3 regions of the Streptomyces sp. NPDC060184 genome follow, and region 1 is predicted to be linked to each of the others. Evidence: riboswitches for the same ligand, from Rfam matches in the RefSeq annotation. Region 1 holds a riboswitch; each other region holds the start of a gene.

Region 1 (3,262 bases):
CTTGAAGGTCATCCAGCCCTGGCCGGTCTGCGCCAGGGTCCGCATCATCCGGCCGTACAACTCGCGCGCGGGGATCGTCCGGCGGGCCAGGCCCTTCGCCTCGGCGGCCCGGTAGGCGGTGTCGAACGCGTCGCCCCACAGGTCGACCAGCTCGGGCACGTCGGCGGGCGAGAAGAGCGACCAGGCGGAGTCGGCGTCGACCCGGCGCATGAACTCGTCGGGGATCCAGTGCGCCAGGTTCAGGTTGTGCGTACGCCGCTGGTCCTCACCGGTGTTGTCGCGCAGCTCCAGGAACTCCTCGATGTCCGCGTGCCAGGTCTCCAGGTACACCGCGGCGGCACCCTTGCGCCGCCCGCCCTGGTTGACGGCCGCGACGGAGGCGTCCAGCGTCTTCATGAACGGCACGATGCCGTTGGAGAGCCCGTTGGTGCCCCGGATCAGCGAACCGCGCGAGCGGATGCGCGAGAACGACAGACCGATGCCGCCCGCGTGCTTCGAGAGCCGCGCCACCTCGTGGTAGCGGCCGTAGATCGAGTCCAGCTCGTCCAGCGGGGAGTCCAGCAGATAGCAGGAGGACATCTGCGGGTGGCGGGTGCCCGAGTTGAAGAGCGTGGGGGAGGAGGGCAGGTAGTCCAGCCGGCTCATCAGCCCGTAGAGCGCCGCGACCTCGTCCACCGCCCGCGCCGAGTCGTCCTCGGCGAGCCCGGCCGCGACCCGCAGCATGAAGTGCTGCGGGACCTCCACCACCCGGCGGGTGAGCGGGTGGCGCAGCAGGTAGCGGCTGTAGAGGGTGCGCAGGCCGAAGTAGCCGAACCGGTCGTCGGCGCCGTCCGCGAGCGCCCCCGCGACCAGTGCGTCGAGCCGTTCGGCGTGCAGCGCCACGAACGCGGCCGTACGGTCCGCGATCAGGCCCTCGCGGTGGCCGACGGCGACCGACGCGGAGAACGACACCGCGCCCTCACCGGCCGCCTCGGCGGCGATGGTGCGGGTGAGCAGCCGGGCCGCGAGCCGCGAGTAGGCGGGGTCCTCCGCGATCAGACCGGCCGCCGACTCGGTGGCCAGGGTCAGCAGTTCCGCCTCGTCGGCGTGCGCGCTGCGGCCCCGCAGCGCGGCGGCGGCGACCCTCCCCGGGTCGGTGTCCGGCAGGTCCGCGGTGAGGGCGGTCAGGGTGCGCAGCAGCGCGGCCCCGGGGCCGTCGACGGGCTCGGTCGCTGCGGTGGCTGCGGGCACGGACGCCGGATCGGCGGGCGCGATGGTCACGGTGGTGCTCTCCCTCGCTCGGCTCTGGACCGGCGGGGGGAGGTGAGGGCCGCGGGGCGCGCCACCTGGAGACGGGCAGCACCGCACACGGCGTCCACCGGCCCATCCGCGAGGCCCGGACGTACGGGCGTCCGGTTCGGGTGAGCCGGACGCGCTGTCGGCAGGTAGCCGGACTCGAAGGTGCGCCAAACGCGCGGTTCATACCGTTGCGGGACAGTTCCGGATTCGCACCGGATTCCCCTGCGACGACAGCGAGACGAGCATACATGTGGTGGCCGGGCAGCGAGAACGCCCCACATGTTGTGGCGGTGCGGGGTGGTGTTCCCGTACGGGAGCGGGCGCGGCGCCCGCGGGGACAGGGGAAAACCCGTTTCTTCCTAGGAGCCCTAGCCTTAAACTAGGACCCCTAGGAAGGGTGGACGCATGGCGAAGGCCGGACTCACGGCGGAACGGGTGACCCTCGCGGGGGCCGAACTCGCGGACGAGGCCGGGTTCGACCGGCTGACGATGGCGCAGGTGGCGCGGAGGCTGGGCGTCAGGGACGCGAGCCTCTACGCGCACGTGCGCGGCCTGGAGGACCTGCGGGGCCGCATCGCGCTGCTGGCGGCCGACGAGAAGACCGTCCGCATCGCCGAGGCGACCTCCGGCCGCGCGGGGAAGGACGCGCTGACGGCGTTCGCCGACGCCTGGCGGGCGTACGCCCACCGGCATCCCGGCCGCTACGCCGCGACGCAGGCCGCCGTCCGGATCGACCCCGAACTGGCCGCCCGGGCCGCCGGGCCCCGCCGCGCGGTGGAGCTCACCTACGGCGTCCTGCGCGCCTACGGACTGGCCGAGCCCGATCTGACCGACGCGGTACGCCTGTTGCGCAGCACGCTCCACGGCTTCGTCGTCCTCGAAGCCACGGGCGGATTCGCGCACCGGCGCTCACCGCAGCAGTCCTGGGAGCGCGCCCTCGACGCCCTGCACGCCCTCCTGGAGCACTGGCCCGCATCCCGAGAAGGAGAACCCTCATGACCGGTCCCGTCCCCGGCACCCTGCGCGTCCCCGGCGCGTCGCTGCACTACGAAGTACGCGGCAGGGGCCCCCTCCTGCTGCTGGTGCCCGGAGGGACGGGCGGGGCCGCCTCCTTCGACGGCATCGCGGACGAACTGGCCGCCGAGTACACCGTCGTGGCCCACGACCCGCGGGGCATCGGCCGCAGCACGCTCGACGACCCCGCTGCCGAACAGCGGGTGGCCGAGCACGCCGACGACGCCCTGCGGCTGCTGGAACTGCTCTCTCCGGGCGAGCCGGCCCGCGTGGCCGGTGTCAGCTCGGGCGCGATCGCCGCCCTGCACCTGCTCACCGCCCACCCCGGCCGGGTGGAACGCGTGGTGGCGCACGAGCCGCCGGTGGTGGAGGTGCTTCCCGACGCGGCCGAGCACCGCGCCTTCCTGGCACGGGTGTCGGAGACCTTCCGCACCCGGGGACTGATGCCCGCGATGGCCGTGTTCGCGGCCGGTCTGTCGAAGGACGGGAGGGCCGACGGCGCGGACACCGCGGCCGGGGAGCGGGAGGTCCGGGCCGAGCCTTTGCCCCCGACCGGGGCGAGGGCCGAGCGGACGATGGCCGGCCTGCCGTTCTTCGTCGGCCGTGTCGTGCCCGCCTTCATGTCCTACGCCCCCGACGTCCACCGGCTGGCAGCGGTGGCGGACCGGCTCGTGCTCGCCTGCGGCGAGGACGCCCGCGGCGAGCTGCCCCACCGTTCCGCCGCCGCCCTGGCCGAGCGCATCGGCCAGGAGCCCCTGTACTTCCCCGGCGGGCACCTCGGCCCGGTCACGCACCCGGCCGGGTTCGCCGCGGCTCTGCGGAAAGCGCTCCGCGCCTGAGGCCGGGCGGGGGCCGGGGCCTCTCAGGCGCCGCCCAGGTCCAGCCGGTAGGTGAGCAGCGTCAGCTCCGGCACCGGCCGCCAGTCGCGTTCCGGGGTGCGTACGAAGCCGAGCCGGTGGTAGATCCGGTG
Region 2 (3,262 bases), on a different contig from region 1:
CCCATGGACGAGACCTACTACGAGTTCGGCACGGCCGCCGACCGCTGGAACCGCGCGCAGTTCTTCTTCGACGCGAAGGAATACCTCACCGCGGCGCGCATTCTCCGCGGGCTGGTGGACGAGGTCCCCGAGCAGGTCGCCCCGCGCCTGCTGCTCGCCCGCGCCTACTACCACTCGGCGCGGCTCGGGAAGGCCGAGGCGGAGCTGCGGATCGTCCTGGAGCGCGACCCGGTCGAGGACTACGCGCGCCTGCTGCTGGGACGCACGCTGGAGCGCCAGGGCCGGCACGAGGAGGCCGCGCCGCACCTGCGGGTGGCCGCCGCTCTGAACGGCGACTTCGCCACCGACTGACGTCCCCGCGTCCCGTGGCGCCGGAGGCAGCCGCTTCAGGGAAGGGCGTACGACGCAGAGGTGTGCGGCCGGAGAGCTCTCCGGCCGCACACACACGCGGGTGCTCCGACCTCGTGGGTCGGCCGCGGGGTGGGTCAGCCCACCGCCCCGGCGGTCCGGGGCGCACCTTCCCGGGAGGCCGCGCCGCGCTCGCGCGAGGGCAGCAGCAGGCGCTCGGTGAAGGCGCCGAAGATCAGCCCGAAGCTCACCCAGAGGGTGGCCTGGACCGCGAGGGTGGAGAGCCGGAATTCCCAGAGCAGGGTCGCCGGGAAGTCCGCCCCCACTTCGTCGAACGACGGCAGGAACACGTAAGCGAGCGCGATCAGCAGGACGTATCCGGCGGAGGCGGCGACGGTCGCGTTCCAGTTGCCGAGGCGCGGTGCGAGTCTCCTCCCGGCGATGACGGCGGCGACGGCGAGCAGGATGCTGAGCGCCACCATGAGGAAGAACAGCCCCGTACGTTGCCCGATGGTGTCGGGGTTGCCGACGGCCGGCGGGTTGGCCGGGTACTTCAGGAACGGTACGAGGTACACGGTCAGCAGCGCCGCACCCGCGACCAGGGCCGCGGTGGCCCGGGGGCCGAAGTTCCCGATGCGGCCGAGGGCGTAGCAGAAGACGAGTGCCGCGATGCCGCCTACGGCGACGCCGAAGACGAGGACACCGGTGGCGAGGCCGCCGGTGGCCTGCATCGTCCGGCTGACCAACTCCTCGCCGCCGTGGTGGTCGTGGCTGTGGGCCTCTTCCAGGGCGATGGACGCGTCCACCCGGGATTCGCCGAGGAAGTAGGCGACGAGCAGCGCCGCGACGCCCGCGAGCAGGCCCGCGAGCATGCCGCGGACCAGGAGCGCTCGAACAGATATGGAATTCATGAGAGTTCGGGTCCCCTGGGGTCTAGTGGCAGGGGAAGCCGAGGAGGTGACGGCCGTCGTGGACCCACTCGTGAACGGCCTCGCCGGAGATGACCGAGGTGGCGCCCTGCTCGGCGCCGACGAAGTACAGCAGGACGAGCATGAGGATGCCGAAGAAGACCGCCCACGGGGCGATCGCCTTCAGCGATATGGGGGTGACGGCGGGTACGCCGGTCGAGGGTGCGGCAGTGTGTGCCATGGCAGAACCTCCTGAGGGAACACGCGTCCCGATCGTGGTGCCTGAGACGACGGTGCTGGGTCTGACTTCCCGCAGGTACGGGTTCACAGTGGCGCGACCGTGCCGGATTCTCACCGGACTTCCGTTGCGCCGTCGTCATGCTGGTCAGACCATAGCGCCTGCGTTCGGGCGCCGCCATGGCGCATCCCGCCGCCTCTTACTCAACGCCAGTACGCGCAGGGGCCGTTGAGGAAGAGGGAGACTTCCGCGACGGCCCCTCGGGTGACATACGTCTCACTGACGCTGAACCCCGCGCGGGGCAAGTCGAATTCGCCGACACCGGTGCCGGCACCGGCACCCCTCGGATCCGTACACCCCCACAGCCCGGCCACCCGGGGCCCGGCGCACCCGGCCTCGGCCGTGCGCGACCGGACGCACGGGATCCCAGGCCCGCCCAGCCCTCACCCCGACGCGCCCAATCGCGCATGGTCACGCACAGTTGTGCACCTGGCGGAACAAAGGCAGCACATCCGCACGCGCGACCGACGTCCGGTTTCCCTCACTCCCGCCCCCACCATGGCTGGAAATCACCCACAGGGTTCGCGTCCGAGCGGTGGCCCGCACGGCGAACCCCAGGGGCCTCCGTCCGATCCTTGCGGGTGAAGCCCGATGGAGGGTCCGCACCATCACCGCAGTTCAGATGGCATCTGTGCGCACACCCTCTCCCATCGTGGCGAGCGGACCCCACCCCCTCGCCCCCAGCCAGAAGCCTCACCCCGGACCGTCGGGCGCAGTTCGCTTCACGTCCGCATGTCTGAAACCGGCCCACGCACAACCCTTGACCTCGGCGCGCGGCGGCGCCTACTTTCCGTGCAGCGATTCGTCATATTGACCAATGTTCATATACATGAACTCGGAAAGGTGCTTCATGCTAGAGGGCGTTCTGTTCTTTCCCGTGACTCCGTTCGCTCCGGACGATTCGGTGGATACCGCGAAGCTGGCGGAACACGTGCGAAGCGGGGTCCGCGCCGGAGCGGGCGGCGTGTTCGTCGCCTGCGGCACCGGGGAGTTCCACGCGCTCGGTGTGGAGGAGTTCGCCTCGGCGGTGCGGACGGCCGTAGAGGCAACGGGCGGTCAGGTTCCGGTCTTCGCCGGTACGGGCGGTTCGCTGCCTCTTGCCCGGCAGTACGCGCGGGCCGCGGAGGAGGCCGGTGCCGACGGGCTGCTGCTGATGCCTCCGTACCTGGTGGCAGGAGAGCCGGCCGGGCTGGTCGCCTATGTGCGCCAGGTGGTCGCGGCCGGCTCGCTGCCGGTGATCGTCTACCAGCGGGGCACCGCCCGCTTCGATGTCCCCTCGGCCCTCGAAGTGGCCCGGATGCCCCAGGTCGTGGGCCTCAAGGACGGCACCGGTGATCTCTCCCTGCTGTCCCGGATCGTGACCGCCGTCCGCGCGGACGCCGAGTGCGGCGGTGCGGGATTCCAGTTCTTCAACGGGATGCCCACCGCGGAGGGCACCGTGCTCGCCTACCGCGGCATCGGGGTCGAGCTGTACTCGTCCGCGGTGTTCTGCTTCGCCCCCGAGGTCGCCCTCGCCTTCCACCGGGCCGTCACCTCCGGGGACGACGCCACCGTCCAGCAGCTCCTGGGCGGCTTCTTCCATCCTCTGATCGCACTGCGCGAGAAGGTCCCCGGCTACGCGGTCGCCCTGGTCAAGGCGGCGGTCCGGCAAGGAGGCCTGGACGTCGGCGGCGTACGCCCCCCGCTGACCGATCCCACGCCCGAGCAC
Region 3 (3,262 bases), on a different contig from region 1:
CGGACCTGACGCGGTTCATCACCGCGTTCATCCGGCTCGCCACCCAACGGCCCGCCGGCCCCGTCTTCGCCCAGCTCATCGGCGCGGCGCAGACGGACGCCGAACTCGCCGGACAGTTCGAACACCACTACTTCGGCCCGCGCCGGCGGGAGGCGTTCGCCCTGCTGGAGAAGGCGAAGGACCGCGGGCAGATCCGTGAGGACGCCGACCCCGCTCTCCTGGTGGACCTCATCTGGGGCGCCTGCTACATCCGTCTGCTCCTGCCCCACCTCACCGACCAGCTCACCGAGGACTTCGCCCCCGCCGTTGTCGACCAGGCCCTCGCCGGTCTCCTTGCCGGAGCTGCGGACGGGGTGGAGCCGGGCAGATAGGGCGCCTTGCGGCCGGGGTGCGCGCGCAGGGCCACGGCGGTCGGGAACCGGGGTGGCCGGGAGTCGCGTCGGTCGGGAACCGAGGTGGCCGGGAGTCGCGTCGGTCGGGGGCCGCGTCGGACCAGGAGCCCGGCCGCCCCGGACGTTCGTTCCGATCGGTACGGCTCAGATGGCGACGACCGCCCCTTCGCGCATCCAGCCCCGGCCGTCCGCCGCCGCGTCGGTGGTGACCAGGACGTAGCCGTACTCGTTGTACGAGGCGCCCTCGCAGGTCGACGCGCCGACGATGTCACCGGCGTACTTGGTCTTCACGACGGCGCTGTTCGGGTTCGGGTCCTCGTACACCCCGGCGGTCGGCCAGACGACCTTGTACTGGCAGCCCGACTGGGCCGCGGCGCCGGGGGCGGTGGCGACCACTCCGGCGAATCCGACCGCGGTGGCCAGGACGGTGGTGGCGATACGGGTCATGCGCATGATCGGTGGCACTCCTCGGGTACGGCGATGTGTCAGGCACATGATCATAGGGGCGAGTTGGGGCCGGTGCTCCTGCCCGTACCGACCATGCGCTCCGGATGGGATGATGCTCGGTGACAGGGCGACGGCGGTCCGAGGAATCCGGTGCGAAACCGGAGCGGTCCCGCCACTGTGATCGGTGAGCGACTCCCGGCGTACCACTGCCTCGTAGGGCGGGAAGGGCGGGACGAGCGGCGACCCGAGAGCCAGGAGACTCACGCGGTCGCCTCCTCCACGGACACCGGGGCGGATTTCCCCGGAGAGGGGTGGTTCGGCGTGCCCGCAAGGCCGGCCGAAGAGGCTCACGTACGGAAGACCAAGGTTGTACCCGGCGCCAGGGGTGCGACGGCCGGATCGGCGCCCTGCCGGGTCGTCGTGTGCCGGGACTGCTGCTGCGGCAGCCGCAAGGTGACCGGAGTCGATCACGGGGCGCAGACGGACCGCCTCCGCGAGGAGGCCCCGGTGCGGATATCGGACTGTCTGGACGTGTGCGACCAGGCCAACGTCGTGGTCGTGCAGCCCTCAGCCGAGGGCCGCGCCGCCGGAGCCCGGCCCGTCTGGCTGGGACTGGTCAACGATCCCGGCGCGACCGAGGACATCGCCTCCTGGATACGTGCCGGAGGCCCGGGGGTGGCCCCGCGCCCTGAAATCCTCGACCTCTACACGTTCGAACCCCCCGGTCGGCGACGGGGCCCGCGGTGAGCCCGCTCCCGGCGGAGGACGGACGCGAACCCGCAACGGCCGGGTGCCTCTCGCCGAGGCCCCTCTCCGACGGCCGTGACGACTGCCCGGGTCCGGCCGAGGTGGTGCGCCGCCGCATGGCCATGGCAACCGCCCTGAGCGAGTCGGTCACCGGGCTCGGTCCGTTCTTCGCCCTCCGGATCCATCCGCACGGCACGGAACCGGGCGGCCCCTGGCAGCCGATGTCCCGCCCGCTGCTCGAAGAGCGTGTCGCCGCGGTCGGGGAGCGGCTGGCCGCGACGGGCGGCCGGCCGCCGGGCTCGGTGGAGACGCGCGTCGCGGCTTCCGTCGCGCATCTGGGGCTGGCCGCCCGGCTGATCTCCCCGGCCCTGGCCGCCGCGGTGCTGCACGGCAAGGTCCTCGCCCCCGGCCTCACCGAGCTGCGATGGCAGCCGGTGATCGGCGGGCCGATCCCTCTCTCGCTGCCCGACAGCGCCCTCGTCGACAGCCCGGCGGGCCCCCCGACAAGCCCCCCCGAGCGCCTCGCCGACGAACTGAGCACCCGCCTGCTGGACGGCTCGCTGCGCGAACTTGCCGATGAGATGGGGGAGTTCTCCGTCTCCCGGCACATCCTGTGGGGGAACACCGCCTCGGCCCTCAACGGAGCAGCGACCATGATCACGACCTCCCGCCCGGACCTCGCCACCCCCACCCGCACCCTGACCTCGCTTCTCCTCGCACGCCCCCCGCTGCGCTCCACCACGACCTCGGCCGCCGGTGGAGCCTTCAGACGCCGCAGCTGCTGCCTCATCTACCGCGCCGCCCCCGACCGCAAGGGAGCCCTGTGCGGAGACTGCGCGTTGGCCCGCTGACGCGGCTCCCGTCGGGTGGTCCGCCCCTCTCCGGAGGACCACCCGAGCTCCCGCCCCGTACGTTCGGACAGCCGGCACACCTCAGGTCGGTCACGGGGCCCGTTTCGCGCGAGGGGGACACGTCGTTCGCCAGGAGACGGACTCGGGCCCCCTCGTGCTCGTCTCCGCAGGCGCCCCTTCCCTCGGGCCACACCGTCTGGACCGTACCGTCAGGAGGAACCAGTGACGTACCCGCCGCCGCTCACCCCCGAGGAGAAACTTGCCGACGCGAAAGGCCTGTTGAGCCTTCCGCCTACCGTCGTGATCTGCGGCTCCACCCGCTTCATGGCCGAGATGTCCGAGGCCGATCTGCGGGAGACCGCAGCCGGGAGGATCGTCGTCAAGCCGGGCTGCGACATGAAGTCGCCGCACGGACTCTGGTCCGATCCTGCCGAGGCCGAGGCGTTGAAGGTTCGACTCGACGATCTGCACCGGGCGAAGATCCGGCTCGCTGACGAGGTGCTGGTCGTCGGCGACTACATCGGCGACAGCACCCGGGCGGAAATCGCCTACGCCCGGTCGCTGGGCAAGCCCGTGCGGTTCACCCACCCCGAAGTCGACGCCGACGCCTGACCGGCCACCGCCACCTCGACGACCGGGGTCGGCAGCCGACTACCGGGCCGGCAGGCGACGACCGAACCTGCCGCCGCTTCACCCGCATGACGGGAGGGGCGGGGCGGTGCCGAACGTGGCACCGATGTGAGAGGCGAGCCTTCGCCGCGCGACGAAAAGGACGGTGAGCATGCGCGGCCAAGCTCGGCAAAGGAACTGCAACGGGCTCGGATA

Evidence for each region. A riboswitch is a leader RNA that binds a small molecule or an ion and turns the genes downstream of it on or off. The one in region 1 is predicted to bind cobalamin.
Region 2: it holds a riboswitch for cobalamin, as region 1 does, so the genes downstream of both, ACFWEE_RS22475 (CbtB-domain containing protein) here and ACFWEE_RS24060 (ribonucleoside-diphosphate reductase subunit alpha) in region 1, are expected to answer to the same signal.
Region 3: it holds a riboswitch for cobalamin, as region 1 does, so the genes downstream of both, ACFWEE_RS17220 (hypothetical protein) here and ACFWEE_RS24060 (ribonucleoside-diphosphate reductase subunit alpha) in region 1, are expected to answer to the same signal.

What each region holds. Positions count from the first base shown of each region.
Region 1 covers NZ_JBHWYX010000038.1:70,286-73,547, forward strand. The annotation lists gene ACFWEE_RS24060 (ribonucleoside-diphosphate reductase subunit alpha) at 1-1,260, opposite strand, end outside; cobalamin riboswitch at 1,402-1,541, opposite strand; gene ACFWEE_RS24065 (TetR/AcrR family transcriptional regulator) at 1,684-2,277, shown strand; gene ACFWEE_RS24070 (alpha/beta fold hydrolase) at 2,274-3,131, shown strand; gene ACFWEE_RS24075 (GNAT family N-acetyltransferase) at 3,155-3,262, opposite strand, start outside.
Region 2 covers NZ_JBHWYX010000034.1:86,379-89,640, forward strand. The annotation lists gene ACFWEE_RS22465 (tetratricopeptide repeat protein) at 4-351, shown strand; gene ACFWEE_RS22470 (CbtA family protein) at 486-1,259, opposite strand; gene ACFWEE_RS22475 (CbtB-domain containing protein) at 1,282-1,497, opposite strand; adenosylcobalamin (AdoCbl) riboswitch at 1,501-1,647, opposite strand; gene ACFWEE_RS22480 (5-dehydro-4-deoxyglucarate dehydratase) at 2,405-3,262, shown strand, end outside.
Region 3 covers NZ_JBHWYX010000023.1:22,819-26,080, reverse strand. The annotation lists gene ACFWEE_RS17230 (TetR/AcrR family transcriptional regulator) at 1-371, shown strand, start outside; gene ACFWEE_RS17225 (glycosyltransferase) at 537-845, opposite strand; cobalamin riboswitch at 980-1,101, shown strand; gene ACFWEE_RS17220 (hypothetical protein) at 1,260-1,586, shown strand; gene ACFWEE_RS17215 ((2Fe-2S)-binding protein) at 1,703-2,437, shown strand; gene ACFWEE_RS17210 (hypothetical protein) at 2,660-3,049, shown strand.